Regions from separate parts of the Bacillus sp. 11C genome, predicted to be linked through region 3. Evidence: riboswitches for the same ligand, from Rfam matches in the RefSeq annotation. Region 3 holds a riboswitch; each other region holds the start of a gene.
The links. A riboswitch is a leader RNA that binds a small molecule or an ion and turns the genes downstream of it on or off. The one in region 3 is predicted to bind thiamine pyrophosphate.
Positions count from the first base shown of each region.

Region 1 (4,233 bases), on a different contig from region 3:
TTCAACCAGATCGATTGTTTTCAGATCAAGCTCAATGCCTTCGTGGCTTTTGGCCAACGTCAGAAGCTGATTGGTCAGTTTTTTCATATGCAGCGCTTCTGAATAAATGGCTTCTATCGATTCCTCAAGCACTTCCGGCTTTTTTGCCCCCCATCGCTTCATCAGGCTGCTGTAGCTTTCTATAATCGTGAGCGGGGTTTTCAATTCGTGTGAAGCATCTTGAACGAATTGCTGCTGTTTATCGTAATGATCTTTCAGCATCATCGCCATCTCATTAAACGTCAGCCCCATCTGATATAACTCGTCGTGGGACTGTCCTTCCAAGGAAATCGTTTTGAATGCTTTCTCCCGCTGTATGTCTTTCATCGTCATCATTAATCGCCTGATTGGATTGATGATCCGGCGGGCGAGCAAGCTTCCCGCAAAAAAAGAAGCGATACAGACAGCAGCACTCGCAGCGATTAAGATGATTTTCAGCAGAAACAGACTCTCTTCTGTGTTCTCCAGCCTTTCAACCAGCTGAAGAGATACCACTTGCCCATCGGTCCAAATAACCGGAACAGCAGCTTCAGCAAACAGTTTGCCGTCATGTTTCCTTACATCTGCAGTTTCACCGCTATGAAAAGCGAGAGGGAAATCTTTATACGCTTTTTCTTTTGTCATCGTCATAACGGCTTTTTGATCTCCATTCACAACACGGACCATGCCGTTTGCCGGAAGATAGGCCTGCAGCATGTCCTGCAAAGCCACTCCTTCTGTTTCAGCAGCATGCAGTGCTTCGGCGATGTTACTGGTCTCATCTGCAAGCCGGGCCGCATCCTTTGATGTCAGGGCGGATGAAAAAATGAGATAGACCGCGGTATGGACCAGAATTAATAACAGTAACAGCGATAGTGATGTGTATAGATGAATCTTGGTCTTTAGCTTCATTTTTTACCCCTTAATGGCATAGCCAACCCCGCGAATCGTATGGATCAGCTGTTTTTCGTAAGGATAATCCAACTTTTTTCTGATGTATCTGATGTAGACGTCCACGACATTTGTATCACCAATATAATCAAATCCCCATACTGAGCTTAAAATCTGCTCCCGTGTCAGCACTTGCTGCGGATGCTTCAGCATATAGACGAGCAAATCAAATTCCCGCGGCGTTAATTCCACCTCTTTGTCTCCGCGTCTCACTTCACGTGTTTTTTCATTCACCCGTAAGTCGTCATAAGTAAGAAAGGTGTCAATATCTTTTGTTTTTGTCCCTTTTTGGCGCAGTGCCGCCCTGATTCTGGCAAGTAATTCTTCAATTTCAAACGGCTTTGTGACATAGTCATTGGCACCGATGTCCAGTCCAGTTACCTTATCAGGCACACTGTCGCGCGCCGTTAATAAAATGACCGGTGTTTGCGAATCCGTTTTTCTCAAGCGGCGCAGCACCTCCAGGCCGCTAAGTCCCGGAAGCATAACATCAAGAAGCACCAAGGTATACCCGCCTTCCGCTGCCGCATTCAGCCCTTCCGTACCATTGTGTTTCATGGTAACGCTGTAACCTTCATACTCCAATTCAAGCTGAAGCACTCTGGCGATTTTTTCTTCATCTTCCACAATTAATATGTGTCCTTTTTCCAAATCCGATCATCCCTCTCCTGACTCGATATGAAAAAAATGATTTCTTGGTTTACAAAATGATTCTTATCATCTATTATGATGTCAACATAAAAAATTGTATACGGAAAGCACTAGGGGTGCTGTTTTGGCTGAGATAAAGCGCGAGAGTAACGCGCTTTGATCCCTTATGACCCGATCTGGATAATACCAGCGTGGGGAAGTGCAGGTTGACCGAATGGTGTATTTTTTGTGCGCTTAATCGATCTCTTACTGCATATTCCCTTAGAATATGCAGTTTTTTATTTTACCAAAAAACAAGAGGTGAAAGAAATGCAGCAAATATGCGGTACAAGCAGAATCGCCGGTTTTCGGTTCTCTTTATATCCGATGACAGATGATTTTATCAATGTGATCAAGTCTGCACTGAAAAAAACCGACACATCTAAGGTTTGGACGAAAACCGACCATATCAGCACAATCTTACGAGGATCGGCTGATCATGTATTCGATGCAGCCAAAGCCATTTATCTTAACGCGGCAAACAGCGAAAAACACATCGTCATGAACGGCACGTTTTCCATCGGATGCCCGGGCGACACACAAGGAGATACATATCTTTCCGCAGACGATAATCGTGTCAATGAAGATGCTGTCCGGAGCCTGAACGCGGAAGCGCCGTGCCAATTTGCCCTTTATCCGATGAATGAGCCCGATTATATGGGCTTGATCATGGAAGCTGTCGACATTGCGAAAGCAGAAGGCACCTTCGTACAAGGTGTCCATTACGCGAGTGAGCTTGACGGGGATGCGCATGACGTATTCAGGACATTGGAAGCCGTTTTCCGTATGGCTGGAAAGCAAACAAAGCACGTAACCATGACTGTGAATGTTTAGGCTAACAGTCCATCTAGAAAAAACAGAAAGCAGGGATAAAATGAAAAGCTGGAAAGTAAAAGAAATTGTCATTATGTCCGTTATCAGTATTGTTTTTGCCGTGGTTTATTTATTATTTACGCATTTTGGAAACGTACTTGCAGGTATGTTCGGTCCAATCGCTTATGAACCTATTTTCGGTATTTGGTTTATCGTTTCCATCATCGCCGCGTACATTATTCGAAAACCCGGAGCAGCGCTAGTTTCTGAAGTCATAGCCGCTCTCGTTGAATGCCTGCTGGGAAATCCATCTGGCCCGATGGTCATCGTCGTCGGCATCGTTCAAGGTCTCGGGGCTGAAGCTGTATTTCTCGCGACGCGCTGGAAAGCATATTCTCTGCCTGTACTTATGCTGGCAGGAATGGGATCTTCAGTAGCCAGCTTTATCTATAATCTATTTGTTTCTGGCTATATTGCCTATTCACCAGGTTATCTTCTCATTTTGTTTATAATCCGTCTTGCTTCCGGCGCACTTCTTGCGGGACTTCTCGGGAAGGCTGTCAGCGACTCTCTCGCTTATACGGGCGTGCTAAACGGAATGGCACTCGGAAAGGAACTGAAAAAGAAACGGAAACGGGTATCAGAACATGCAAGCCTTTGATAAGCTTCTCACGGTTGACAGGCTCAGCTTCTCTTATGAAGAAGACGCGAACCCGGTTTTTCAAAATATTTCGTTTGAGCTTCAAAAAGGAGAATGCGCTTTATTGCTAGGACCGAGCGGATGCGGAAAAAGCTCGCTCGCCCTTTGTTTAAACGGTCTCTACCCGGAGGCTTGTGACGGCACACAGTCGGGGCATGTATTTTTACTTGAAAAGCCGGTCACAGACCCTGGAGCCTCCGAAACGGTAGCCCAGTATGCCGGGGTCGTCTTTCAGGACCCCGATCAGCAGTTTTGCATGCTGACGGTGGAGGACGAAATCGCTTTCGGGCTGGAAAATCTGCAGATTCCGAAAGAAGAGATGACGGAGAAGATCGATGCCGTTTTAGAAAAATTACGTATTGCTCATTTAAAAGAAAAAACAATATCCACTTTGTCAGGGGGACAAAAACAGAAAGTTGCTCTTGCCTGTATACTGGCCATGGAACCCGAGCTCATTATGTTAGACGAGCCGACTTCTCTTCTAGATCCTTATTCAGCGCGGGAGTTCGTTCACATGATGAAAGATCTTCAGCGTGATAAAGGCTTCAGCCTCCTTGTCATTGAGCATCAGCTTGATGACTGGACGCCTTGGGTTGAAAGAACGATCGTGCTGGACAAAGCAGGAAAAAAAGCGCTGGATGGCCGAACGCAAGATCTATTTCAGTACGAAGCGGCAACCCTAAAGCAAATGGGCATCGCGATTCCAAAAGTATCTGATCTGCAGAAAAAATGCAGTATGCCGTTTACTTTATCAAAGGAAACGCTGTTCAAAAAGCCTTTTCCTGCCGAGTATGCAGAAAAGAAAGAAACTCCTTCTGGGAAGAGTGTGCTGGAAGTCAGCGGCCTTTCATTCGCAAGAGGACATCAGACGATTTTCAAAGACCTTAGCTTTTCATTGCACGAAGGCTCTTTGACGGCGCTTGTCGGCCCTAACGGCACTGGTAAATCGACGCTTTTATCTGTTCTCGCACGTCTTATGAAGCCGCAAAGCGGCAAGATTCTTCTATATGATCAGCCGCTGCATTCATATAAAGAAAAAGAACTGCGAAAACGTTTGGGAT
Region 1 covers NZ_JBUPVZ010000007.1:4,882-9,114, forward strand. The annotation lists gene ACY3LV_RS11345 (ATP-binding protein) at 1-930, opposite strand, end outside; gene ykoG (two-component system response regulator YkoG) at 934-1,620, opposite strand; TPP riboswitch at 1,723-1,835, shown strand; gene ACY3LV_RS11355 (YkoF family thiamine/hydroxymethylpyrimidine-binding protein) at 1,930-2,493, shown strand; gene ACY3LV_RS11360 (ECF transporter S component) at 2,534-3,133, shown strand; gene ACY3LV_RS11365 (ABC transporter ATP-binding protein) at 3,120-4,233, shown strand, end outside.
Region 1: it holds a riboswitch for thiamine pyrophosphate, as region 3 does, so the genes downstream of both, ACY3LV_RS11355 (YkoF family thiamine/hydroxymethylpyrimidine-binding protein) here and ACY3LV_RS08520 (acetylornithine deacetylase) in region 3, are expected to answer to the same signal.

Region 2 (4,233 bases), on a different contig from region 3:
GAATAAAGGATGCCCCGAAAATGTCACCGGACGTATACGGCTCTTTTTCTAAAACTTCTTCTTTTGTATGCCAGCTGACTGATTCCAAATCATCCATCTTCCTCAGCCGCAGCACGTCTTCTTCAGAAAACGCCAGCTTAAACATACCGCCGTTATGTCGACTGATATCAATACCAGATAATGGGTAAAGCTCTTCTCCAAGACCTTTGTACAGACGCTGGCTGTGCATGGCGAAGTCAAAAAACGCGTCACGTTCCTCGCACTCGGCATGGGCGCCAAGCATTCCGGCAGCGGCACTTGTTGTTCTGCCGCCCATTGTCCCGCTTTCAAACAATGCGATTGTTTTGTTTTCCTTTGCTAAATGATAAGCAATCGCGGAACCAATAATCCCGCCTCCAATGACTACTGCATCATAATGCCTTTTCATAGCGCATCTCCTTTAGCTTACGGGAATATCGTCTGGCAGCTTCCAAAGGGTCAGCGGAAGAGAAAATTCCTGACATGACAGCGATGCCGTCTGCTCCCGCTTGTTTTACGTCTCTTAATCTGTCTGGTGTCATGCCGCCGATGGCCATAATCGGGATGGACATCCGCTGTTTGATTTCTGACAGCAAGGACATGCCTCTGCCTTCAAGACCCTTTTTGCAATCCGTTTCAAACACATGGCCGAACAATACGTAGTCCGCATCTTCCTTTTCTGCTTGAACGGCTTCCTCCAGTGAATGCACTGACCGCCCGATATGAAGGTGAGGAAATCTGGCTCTGACCTGCTTCGGTGAAAAGCTGTTGCTCGGCAGCTGCACGCGATGAATAGATGAAAAAAGTGCAATATCCACTCGCCCATTCATGACCAATTTTCGTTTATCTACCCCGCCTTCAGAAACAAGCTCAAGCAGTTTCAAAATGTCAGCCGCCGATTTAGACCGTTCTCGAATGTGAATGTAATCAACTTCATTCTGAATCGCTATGATGACTCTCGCTAACGTTTCAACCGGCTTGCAGTCATCAGTTATGGCGTGAAGCTCCAAATTCCTCCACCTCTTTTATGCCGCGGTTAGACCAGCCTTCTTTTTGATAGGCCATTCCCCAAAATTGATACTCATAAAAGCTTGAAATAACAAAATTCTCTTTCATCTTGGCACGCACTTCCTCCGTGCTGTTTTCCGCCAGCTCATCAAAGCGATTGATTTGCTCTTCGACCTGCTGTCTGAACCAGTCACCGCCGTATGTGCTGATCCACTTCTGATAAATCGGATGCCCCGGATCACATGTCAGTAATTTCTCGCCAACCTCGTAATACAGCCAGTAGCATGGCAGCAGGGCCGCTAAGATCTCAGCAAAATTTCCGCTCAAAACCGAACGGTACATATGGGATGTATAAGAGTATGCTGTAGGAGACGGCTTAAAGGCCTTACGCTCTTCATCACTGATGTCCAGCAGCTCCGCAAACTCGCGGTGAAGCGCCATTTCCGCCTCATATGTACCTTGGGCGTGGCTTGCCATCCGGCCCGTTGTATAAAGGTCCTTCGCATAAGCGGCGCCGAACGATTGCACCTTGGCAAAATGCGTTAAATAATAAGAATCCTGAAGCACGTAGTATTTAAAACGGTCAATCGGAAGCGTTCCGTCACCGATTCCCTGAACGAACGGATGGACAAAGCTCCCTTCCCACCATTCTGCGGCTGCACTGCGGCATTCTTCTGAAAATTTCACACGTCATTCCCCCTGTCTGATAAATAAAAAAACCACTTTCCCGCAAGGAAAAGTGGTTTGGAATTGGCGTAGTAAACTAACACAAATACCGCTCCACTTCCCTACGCAGGTCTGAACCTGTTCAAGTTATGAGGGTCTAAAAGTCACACTTTTATCTCAGCCCTTATGAAGGACACCCCTAGTGGTTATACGAATACATATTGAATTGTTGTTGCACCTCTATATTAACACGAATCCCTATTTGGTCAAGGTTTATCCTTCTAATGTTTTCTTAAGTTCCATTACATACACCCTAGACCCGGTGACAATTAAGCGGTCTCCCAGTTTCAGCCTTGTATCCCCATGAGGAACGATGCTGTCCACACCTCTAAAAATCCTGACAAAGATGACGTCTCCTGTAAAAGGGAATTCCCGTAAAATCACACCGTCGTACGTGCTGTTTTCCATATTAATTTGATACAGAGAAGACTCTTGGTTCGTGAGCAGCTTCATGACACCAGGCGCTTCTATTAGCGCGCGAAGCAGCGTTTTTGTCGACAGCAGAATAGAAAAGATGTTGATTCCCTGCTCCTTCAAAGTTGCTTCATTTTCGGGTGATCCCACGCTGGCAATGACTCTTCCTGTTCCTTTTTCTTTTGCAAGTAACGCAATGTCCGCATTCATGTCTTCATTCCCAGTTGCGACAACCAGGATATCTGCATCAAAAATGCCCAGTGATTCAAGCGTCTGGTGTTCATAGTCAGAGATGGCTTCAACGGTAAATACTGATTCTGACAGCTTTTCCTCCGCATTCTCTTGATAGACATGCACAACACGCACGTCATACTCCTCTTCCGGCAGTTCAAGAGTAACCGGCAATGTCATTTGGTTCGCGCCGATAAACGTAATTGTCTTTTTCTCCTCCGGGTGCTCTTCCCGTGTGTATAATTTTTTAAATAAGACCGGCGAAAAAATACTGGCAATGACGGCTACTAACGTCAACGCTCCTGACATATTTGCGCTGATCACGTGAAGCTGCTGTCCGATTGTCGCAGCGGCAATCACGAGCGAGAGCGTTGATGTCAGCAGGAAACCAGACGCCAAAGTGGTTCGTTTATCATACCACTTCTTCAAGTACAGGACAGGAATGATTTTGCTGACTAACAGCGCCAAAAGCAGAAGCGGGATCATGATTAAAATTTTCGGATCTTGGAAAAGGGTCCAAATATCGAGCTTCACACCGACCATTACAAAGAAAATCGGAATTAAGAACCCGTAGCCGAATGAATCCAGCTGCTGAACAAGTTCTTTGTTTGGCGAAAGAAGGGAAACGAGAACCCCCGCTAAGAAAGCGCCGAGAATATTTTCCGCCCCAAGTGATTCAGACAGGGCAACCAGTACGATAATTAACGTAAAAATGGCACGCGTCCCGATCTGAATCGTCCCTTTTGACATCGACTCAACAAATGAGCGATGTTTAAAGACCCGGCCGAAAAAGTAAAGCACCACTCCGGCTGCAAACAGGATCATCAAGAGCCACATGTTCCCGCTGTCTTCTCCGTATAGAGAAGAAAACACAGCAAGAAGAATCATCGTGACCAAATCAGCAATCACGGCAACAAGCAAAATAATCTGCCCGATATTTGAATTCATAATCCGTTCTTCTTTTAACGTTGGAACGACAACACCTAACGAAATCGTTGAAATAATTAGCGTCATTAAAAACGCATTTTCGATAAATCCTGCCAAGACGAACCCATAGGACAGCAGCAATGATAAAATAAATATACCGGCAAAAATAATGGACGCCGTAGCAAACGTATTAGGCGCCGCTTTGCCGTTCGGCAGGAGCTGCTTTTTCTTTCCTTTCTCAAACGATGAAAAATCAATTTCAAGCCCGCTTAAAAACATTAAAAAGATAAATCCGAGCAAAGAAAGCGTCTCAAGCCATGTATCACCCTCGACAACTAAATTAAGACCGCTTTTTCCGATAATCAGCCCCATAATGATTTCTGCAACAACAACCGGGATCGTCAGTTTAAAGCGGTGCAAAAGGATGGGTGTTAAAAATGCAACGATAAGTACAACAACTAAAGATGCGACAGATGAATGCGCCATAATCAGAACCTCCTTTTTAGGTCAGGGTTATTTCAGTTCTCAATCAAAGAACAAAACCTCATTTTTTAAAAAACATAACGCGATTTTAACAAGGATGATGATAAAAAATAAAGTAAAAAGGTCTTATTCCTGTTTAGAAAATAATTCTTCTATAATTTGCACATAAAAGCCTGTGATGACTCACAGCACTTTGCTCCATAATAAATAAAACAATCGGCAAGGAGGATCACGCATGGCTTACGATATAATCAGCGATATTCATGGCTGCTATGATGAAATGATGGCATTAATCCAAAAGCTTGGCTATACAATGAAAAATGGAGTGCCTGTCCACGAAGAAGGCAGGGTGCTTGTTTTTGCCGGAGATTTAACTGATAGAGGACCAAAATCGATTGAGGTCATCCGCTTTGTAGCCGGCGCTTA
Region 2 covers NZ_JBUPVZ010000007.1:189,067-193,299, forward strand. The annotation lists gene thiO (glycine oxidase ThiO) at 1-427, opposite strand, end outside; gene tenI (thiazole tautomerase TenI) at 411-1,028, opposite strand; gene tenA (thiaminase II) at 1,006-1,713, opposite strand; TPP riboswitch at 1,795-1,903, opposite strand; gene ACY3LV_RS12445 (monovalent cation:proton antiporter family protein) at 1,966-3,810, opposite strand; gene prpE (bis(5'-nucleosyl)-tetraphosphatase PrpE) at 4,043-4,233, shown strand, end outside.
Region 2: it holds a riboswitch for thiamine pyrophosphate, as region 3 does, so the genes downstream of both, tenA (thiaminase II) here and ACY3LV_RS08520 (acetylornithine deacetylase) in region 3, are expected to answer to the same signal.

Region 3 (4,233 bases):
CGCCGTTTTTCGTCGTGAACCCGGCAATGACTTCTCTGTTGTTTTGATTCGTTTGTGTCCAGTCTTGTATCATGAGTGTCGAGGGTGTGGTAAGACTGAATGGGTGATATGTATTCATGATGATCCAACCTTTCGACAAACATTTAAAAAAGCGGAATTTCCCACTTATTTTACCACATCTTTCTGCATTCGTTGAGCGCCGATTTGCATATTTCTAAATGAAATGTGCCGGAAGAAACTGGACTTCCGGCATTTTCCAATCAGCAGCAGACAAGCAGGTTTATGCATGCGGTTCACTTAATCGGACCAAGATCACATCTTCCCCGATTTTTACTATATTTCGCCATGGAATGACTAATTCCTCTTCTTTTCCAAAAAATCCGAGAACCTTCCCATTCCCCCCTAATATGATCGCCTGAATTTTACCAGTAGTCACATTGATATCGATATCGCCAATGCTCCCCAGCTTTTTCCCGTTTGAGACATTGACAACATCCTTCACCTGAAATTCTGAAATGCTGATCATTCCATCACGTCCTTTTTCCGTCCTTTTTTCAAGTATATGAATGGGCGGGCTGAACCTTGTCAGCAAGAAGAAATTTTCATGGTTACTGTTCTTTTTTACCGCTGCACCATCTAATGATAAAATCGAGCATGATTTTTGTGTAATCCACCAGCTGCTCAATCGATACCTCCTCGTTCACAGAGTGTGCATTGTGCAGATCGCCAGGACCGTAGATCACGCTTGGAATCCCGGCATTAAACAGCCATCCCCCGTCTGTAACGGATTGAGAAACGTCAATAACCGGATGCTCCCGTTTCACTTCCTCATGAGACGCTGTAAGCGCTAAGACGCCTGGGTGGCTGGGGTCAACTTCCAGTGCCGGAAAAATTTCTCCTTTGTCTTCAATCATAGATGAGCCTCCCCACTTAAAAACAGGGCGGTTTTCCCTAAGCCAAATATCACTGTCGCTCAGCCGGTTGATGTAATCTTCTATTTCCGCTGCCACTTGTTCATGGGTTTCATTCGGGTAAAAATGGACCGTGATCCACAGGCGGCACTCGTCGGCTATAAAAGCCGCATGTCTGCCGCCTTCAATAACAGCCGGATTAATGGTATTTGTGCCGGGTTTAAAGCCGGGATAACTTTTCAAGATGGACCAGTGGCGCTCCAGTTCACCGAGTCCCGCAATGATTTTAGCCATTTTTTCAATTGCACTTGCCCCGAAGGTTCCTCCTCCAGCATGAATCATATTCCGTCTCGTTCCATCATGAAACGTTTGACTGCTTTTGATTTCGATCCAGCCAGTAATGACACCGCCTTGGCCTTGAATATGCATGTCGCTCGTATCGGCGACAATTGCAAAATCAGCGTGGTAGCCTCTCTTACAGCATTCAAGTGTGCCGGCTTCGCCGACTTCCTCCCCGATCACTGATTGCAAAATCAAATCACCTGGAAGTTCAATGCCGGCTTCATGAATCAATTTGACCGCAAACAGCACACACGCCAACCCGCCTTTCATATCTGAAGCGCCTCGTCCGATTAAGAAACCGTTTTTCTCAATTGGGTGAAACGGATTATGCTCCCACCCCTCATCCTCTTTTACCTCTGCCACATCTACATGGCCATTGATGATTAAGCTATGATAACCGGCTGAATCTGTCCCTTTTAGAAGACCCACTACATTTGGATCTCCCGGGTACACGTCCCATTTATCGATCGAGAATCCCATGTCATGTAAAAACCCTGCAATCCATGACTGGACGCCGTCTGTATTCCTTGCAGGCGGAGCAGGTGTCTGATAAGAGATCAGCGTTTTTGCAAGCTCAATCAGGTCCCCCTTTTGATCTTCCGCTTTTTTTAACAGAGAGTCTATTTGTTGATTCAATGTGATCCGCTCCTTTTCTTAAAAATCAAAAAGCCGTTTCATATGTTATGAAACGGCTCAATCAAAACAGACAGAGTCCTATGTACTCCGCTTTTTCACCGCTTCCCTCCGCTGGCATGATCCAGATCAGGTCAAAAGGGTTGAGACAATGTCTCTCTCAGCTTCGAAAAGCACCCCTAGGATGAATCTATGTGTTGTTTGTCAGGCATTCGTGATCGGCTCGGCTCTTGTTAAAAACGGCCGATCCTGATTCCATAATACATGGATTGGCGTATCAAAAAAAGCCGAAAGTATGTGATCAGTAAGCATTTCCTTTATTTCTCCGGATTTAAAGACCTCTCCCTGTTTTAACAAAAGGGCTTTGTTAAAGACCGGCAAAATTTCTTCCGCATGATGAGTCACATAAAGGATCGATGGCGCATTTTCTTTGTTTGCAATGTATGTAATCGTGTCTAACAATTTTTCCCGGGCAATAAAATCCAGCCCTGTGACCGGTTCGTCCAGTATCAGCAGCTCCGGATCCGCCATTAGCGCTCTTGCAATCAAGGCTCTTTGTTTTTCTCCTTGAGAAAGGGTTTCATAACGGCGGTCGGCATATTCAATTGCTCCCAAATCCTCTAACAAACCAATCGCTTTTTCCCTGATTTCCGCACTTGGCGTTTCATACAATCCAATTGAAGCGTAAGCTCCGCTCAAAGCAATTTCAAACGCTGAATCTGCCGGGTGCAATTTTTGCTGAAGAGCCGCTGAGACGAGGCCGATTTTCTGCCTGAGCTTCTCCCCAAGCTCGGTTTTGCCAAATTCATGGCCAAGCACCTGCATCTCGCCTGATGTTGGAAAATAATATGAACAAAGCATATTTAACAGTGCGGTCTTTCCCGCGCCATTCAGTCCGTACAGCACCCAATTTTCCTTTTCTTCCACCCTCCAATGGATATCCCTCAGTATCCACTTTCCATTTCGTTTTAATGAGACATTGTCAAGCTGCAAAATCATCGTGTTCCTCCTCTTTACTGCCTTCTATAATTGTTTAAATTTTCATAAAACTTTGTACGAACTAGGATACCTTATTTTTTCCAAAACGTAAACCGCCCGCAATAGAAAAGCCTTTAAAACAAAAATTGTTTTAAAGGCTTTTCATTATTGATGGATATTCTTATTCATTTGTTTGATAGCCGCTTTTTCAAGCCTGGACACCTGCGCTTGGGAAATCCCGATTTCCTCCGCTACTTCCATTTGTGTTTTCCCTTGGAAGAACCTCTTTCTCAAAATCATTTTTTCCCTATCATTCAGTCTTCTCATGCCCTCTTTTAAAGCCAGCTCTTCAATCCATTGTGAATCTTTATTGCGCTCATCACTAATTTGGTCCATCACATAGATAGGGTCTCCGCCGTCGTTATAGATCGGTTCAAATAGAGAAACCGGATCCTGAATGGCATCAAGCGCAAATACAATTTCTTCATGCGGTACTTCAAGAACTTTTGCGATGTCTTCTGCAGTCGGCTCCTTGCTTGTCTCACTGATTAACCGCTCTCTTACCTGAAGTGCCTTGTAAGCGATGTCCCGGAGTGATCTTGAGACACGAATCGGGTTATTATCGCGTAAATACCTGCGGATCTCTCCGATTATCATAGGTACAGCGTATGTTGAAAACTTAACATTGTGGCTTAGGTCAAAATTATCAATGGATTTCATTAGTCCGATGCAGCCGACCTGAAATAAGTCATCAACATACTCTCCTCTGTTATTAAATCTTTGAATGACACTTAAGACAAGACGCAAGTTCCCGTTTACAAGCTTTTCTCTCGCTGAATCATCGCCTTCATCCTGCAGCTGCCTAAACAGCTTTCTCATCTCTTCATTCTTGAGTACTGGTAATTTGGAGGTATCCACCCCGCAGATTTCGACTTTATTTCTCGACACTTTTTTCCCTCCCTACAGGAGCTGCTGTACAACGTTAAGTATCTCCTTGGGTGGGAAAAATATGCACTGCACTCAGATCGAAAAACAGTCGAATTCAGGAAATCCCTGTAAAATCAAGGGTTCTATACTATAAAAAATTTTACACCATTTTGTTGAATTCTTTTCTCAATCTTTTTATTATTCTTTTCTCCAGACGTGAAATATAAGACTGGGAAATTCCCATCATATCCGCTACATCCTTTTGGGTCTTTTCTTCTTCGCCGACAAGCCCAAACCGCAGCTCCATGATTTGCTTTTCCCTCTCATTAAGCTGTTCAAGCGCTTTTTTCAAAAGCTTTTTATCTACGTTAGCTTCTATGTCTTTTGTGATAATGTCATCGTCCGTGCCGAGCACATCAGAAAGCAAAAGCTCATTGCCGTC
Region 3 covers NZ_JBUPVZ010000004.1:310,348-314,580, forward strand. The annotation lists gene pgeF (peptidoglycan editing factor PgeF) at 1-118, opposite strand, end outside; gene ACY3LV_RS08515 (YlmC/YmxH family sporulation protein) at 281-526, opposite strand; gene ACY3LV_RS08520 (acetylornithine deacetylase) at 609-1,889, opposite strand; TPP riboswitch at 1,976-2,077, opposite strand; gene ACY3LV_RS08525 (ABC transporter ATP-binding protein) at 2,091-2,885, opposite strand; gene sigG (RNA polymerase sporulation sigma factor SigG) at 3,030-3,812, opposite strand; gene sigE (RNA polymerase sporulation sigma factor SigE) at 3,952-4,233, opposite strand, start outside.

Region 4 (4,233 bases), on a different contig from region 3:
TATCAATTTCCTCCATGGGCATCGTTACTTCATAACCTCTCGTTTGTTTTCAAAATCAGAGCTTAAACGGCAAAATCTTATTCCCATTAATACAAAAAAAGGCCCTTATCTAAAAGATAAGAGCCTTCGGTGCCCCGATCAGAAATGCTGAAATTAATTCGCTGGCAATCTTTTATTTATAAAGCTGGCTGCCTTGATTTACAAATTCTTCGGCTTTTTCTTTCATCCCCTCTTCGATGGCATCCCATTCACTAAGCTCTTTGTCCTTCGCATAGTCCCGAATATCCTGAGAAATTCTCATGCTGCAAAACTTCGGACCGCACATTGAACAGAAATGAGCGGTTTTCGCTCCTTCTGCCGGCAAGGTTTCATCATGGTATTCAAGCGCTCTTTCCGGATCAAGAGATAGATGAAACTGGTCACGCCAACGGAATTCAAAGCGGGCTTTCGATAAAGCGTCATCCCGTTTTTGCGCTCCGGGATGCCCTTTGGCAAGATCAGCGGCATGCGCAGCAATTTTATATGTAATGACTCCTTCACGTACATCATCACGATTAGGCAGCCCCAAATGCTCCTTCGGCGTTACATAACAAAGCATGGCTGTTCCATACCAGCCGATCATCGCCGCTCCGATCGCTGAAGTAATATGGTCATAGCCCGGCGCAATATCTGTCGTCAGCGGTCCTAAGGTGTAAAAAGGCGCTTCTTTACAAATGTCCATTTGTTTATCGACGTTCTCTTTAATTTTATGCATCGGCACATGCCCTGGTCCCTCAATCATCACCTGAACATCATGCTTCCAGGCAATTTGCGTCAATTCTCCGAGAGTCTCCAATTCAGCAAACTGCGCTTCGTCATTGGCATCAGCGATTGATCCAGGGCGAAGCCCATCCCCAAGAGAGAAAGCAATATCATACGCTTTCATGATTTCACAGATTTCTTCAAAATGAGTATACAAAAAGCTTTCCTGATGATGAGCCAGACACCACTGTGCCATAATCGCTCCCCCGCGTGACACGATTCCCGTTGTCCGTTTGGCGGTTAACGGCACATACCGCAGCAAAACACCCGCGTGAATCGTAAAATAATCCACTCCCTGCTCTGCCTGCTCGATCAGCGTATCACGGTAAATCTCCCACGTTAAATCCTCCGCTACGCCGTTTACCTTTTCAAGGGCCTGATAAATCGGAACAGTTCCCACAGGCACGGGGCAATTGCGGATAATCCATTCACGCGTCGTATGAATGTCTTTTCCGGTAGAAAGATCCATCATCGTATCCGCTCCCCAGCGAATGGCCCACGTCATTTTTTCCACTTCTTCTTCTATAGATGACGTAACCGCTGAATTCCCGATATTCGCATTAATCTTCACATGAAAATTCCGGCCGATAATCATCGGTTCGCTTTCAGGATGATTAATATTTGAAGGAATGATCGCCCGGCCGCTTGCTACCTCATCTCTGACAAATTCGGGAGACACATGCTCGCGGATTGCGATAAACTCCATCTCAGGTGTAATGATCCCCTTTTTGGCATAATGCATTTGTGTGACATTTTGGCCTGCTTTCGCCCGCAGCGGTTTCCGCTTTAGTCCTGGGTAGCTTACGTTTAGGTTTGCTTTTTTATAACCGTTATCTTCTGGTTTGATCGCCCGTCCCTCATATTCTTCGACATCGCCGCGCTCACTGATCCATTTTTGGCGGAGAGGCTTTAATCCTTCTTGAATATGAATGGTCACATCAGGATCCGTATAAGGTCCGCTTGTATCATAGACACGCACAGGCGCGTTTTCCTCTTCGCCGAACGACCCTGTCGTCGGGCTCAATGCGATTTCCCTCATCGGCACTTGGATGTCCGCAGAAGAACCCTCCACATATACTTTCTTGCTACCCGAAAAACTCGACATAATAGAAATGTTGGCTTGCTGCACTGAATTGTTTTGCATCACTGATCTTCCCCTCTCTTCGTTTGAAAGGACAAAATCAAGCCCATAACCAGCACAAAAAACCGGATTCAAATGAATGAACCCGGTTACAGTCAGAAAGAAACTTATTATTGCCCAGCACGACAATAATAAAAACAATTTCTCTACTTCCCCACGCTGGTACGAACCAGATCAGGTCCAAAGGGTTAAGAAGCTTACCTTCTCTCTCAGCCCGAAAACGGGCACCCCCAGTAACTATTGATTTCGGACTTATCTTAACATAAAACCAACCTAAAAAAAAGAGGAATATATAAAATATTCAGCTAATTCACCCCAAATATTTGACCGGCAGCGGAGTTTCAAATATTTCATGTTCACCCCTCGTCACCCGATATACCTTTGCACCCGGTCTTGAACTCACTGTCTGAAACAGCTGATTATTTATGAAATGGAGAGCCGCTCCATCTTCCGCCGCATAGCCCTCGCACAAGAATTCGTTACATATCAGCTGATGGTATATCGGTCTCCGATCCTTCTCACCGTCATAATGAGGACAAAAGCTTCCTTGCAAAAAGCCTAAACTTTTCATACTTGTCAGCGGTCCGGCTGAATCCGTCACCCCTTCTGCAAACCAGCAGATCGCACCGGCACTTAATCCAGCTAGAACCACACCGCTCTTCCACGCCTCTCTGAGAATAAGATCCAGCCCCCACTCCTTCCATAGCACAAGCATATTCCGTGTATTCCCCCCGCCAACATAAATCACGTCCTTTTCCATAACAAAAGAAGTTAAATCTGTTGACGGCGGCTTAAATAAGGATAAATGAGATGGCACACAATCCAATGTTTGAAATGTATGATAAAACCGCTGAACATAGTTTTGGGAATCACCGCTTGCCGTCGGCAAAAAACAAATACGAGGCGTCTTCCGTGCCGATTGATTCATGATATATCGATCGAGGGACAAATTTTCTGGCTCCATCGAAAAACCTCCCCCTCCCATCGCAATAATCTGTTTCATCATCCCACTCCCCGACAAAATTTGTTATTCATTATAGCATGACACAAGCCTAAATATTTTTTTATCAGAAAGAGCTAGAACATTAAATTCCTAACGATGATTTATAGCCCGAATCAAACCTAACAGCAACTAAAACCAGCATAAAATAAAAATTGCGCAGAACAGAACTCGCAAACCCAGACCTCAGAAAGCGTTGCATGAACAATTAGTTACAGTTGTTCATTTCATAGAGAACTGTAACAAAGTCATAAAAAAAGACGGTGTCTCATTTATGGGACACCGTCTCTTCCTTTTATTGCTCCACTCTTTGTAAAGCCTCGTTTACCGTTTCTTTTATAAACGCGTCTTCACCGCTTAATGAGTCTAAACTGAGATCACCATTTCTCAGCCTTTCGGAAATATTGTTTATATCCTCTTCTACCGTGATTTGCAGTTCACCAGCCAAAAACATTCTATGTAATTCATCAGCAACCAGACTTTCTTTATTCATTTCAACTCCGCTCCTTTGCTTTAAATTATTCTTAGTCTGTCCCAAGACTTTACGAATATAGGAAAAAAGTATGAATCAAACGAATCTTTTTTCCTCTTTCTTACGTATATCTGTTGAGAAAAAGAAAAAGGGGAAGATCTAATATGTCATTTTTCAAGAAGTTTGCGGCAAGTGCCGGAATCGGTGCTGCAAAAGTAGATACAATTTTAGAGAAAGACGCCTATTATCCAGGAGAAGAAGTACGGGGAACTGTCCATGTCAAAGGCGGAAAAATCGCTCAGGACATCCGCTACATTGACTTACAGCTTAATACACGGTACGTCATTGTAAAAGACGATGAAGAGCACCGTAAATACGCTACAATCCATTCTTTTCGGGTCACTGGTTCATTCACCATTCAGCCTGGTGAAGAGCATCAATTTCCATTCTCATTCACTCTCCCTCTTGATACGCCGATCACTGTAGGGAAGGTAGAAGTCGCCGTAGTGACAGACCTTGATATTCAAGGCGGTATCGATAAATCCGACCATGACCGCATTTACGTTGAAGCGCATCCCTGGATTGAAAGTGTGCTGGAAGCAATCGAAAACCTGGGCTTCCGCCTGAACGAAGCAGACTGCGAACAAGCGCCCTACTTCCGGCGCCGACTTCCATTTGTTCAAGAATTTGAGTTCGTCCCAACATCAGGCTACTATCGTCAGATGCTTGATGAATTAGAAATTATTTTCCTTTTAGACGAAGACGGTTTAGACATGATTATCGAAGTCGACCGCAGAGCAAGGGGCCTGCGAGGATGGC
Region 4 covers NZ_JBUPVZ010000015.1:84,192-88,424, forward strand. The annotation lists gene thiC (phosphomethylpyrimidine synthase ThiC) at 173-1,945, opposite strand; TPP riboswitch at 2,077-2,184, opposite strand; gene ACY3LV_RS17790 (Type 1 glutamine amidotransferase-like domain-containing protein) at 2,253-2,945, opposite strand; gene ACY3LV_RS17795 (hypothetical protein) at 3,238-3,435, opposite strand; gene spo0M (sporulation control protein Spo0M) at 3,579-4,233, shown strand, end outside.
Region 4: it holds a riboswitch for thiamine pyrophosphate, as region 3 does, so the genes downstream of both, thiC (phosphomethylpyrimidine synthase ThiC) here and ACY3LV_RS08520 (acetylornithine deacetylase) in region 3, are expected to answer to the same signal.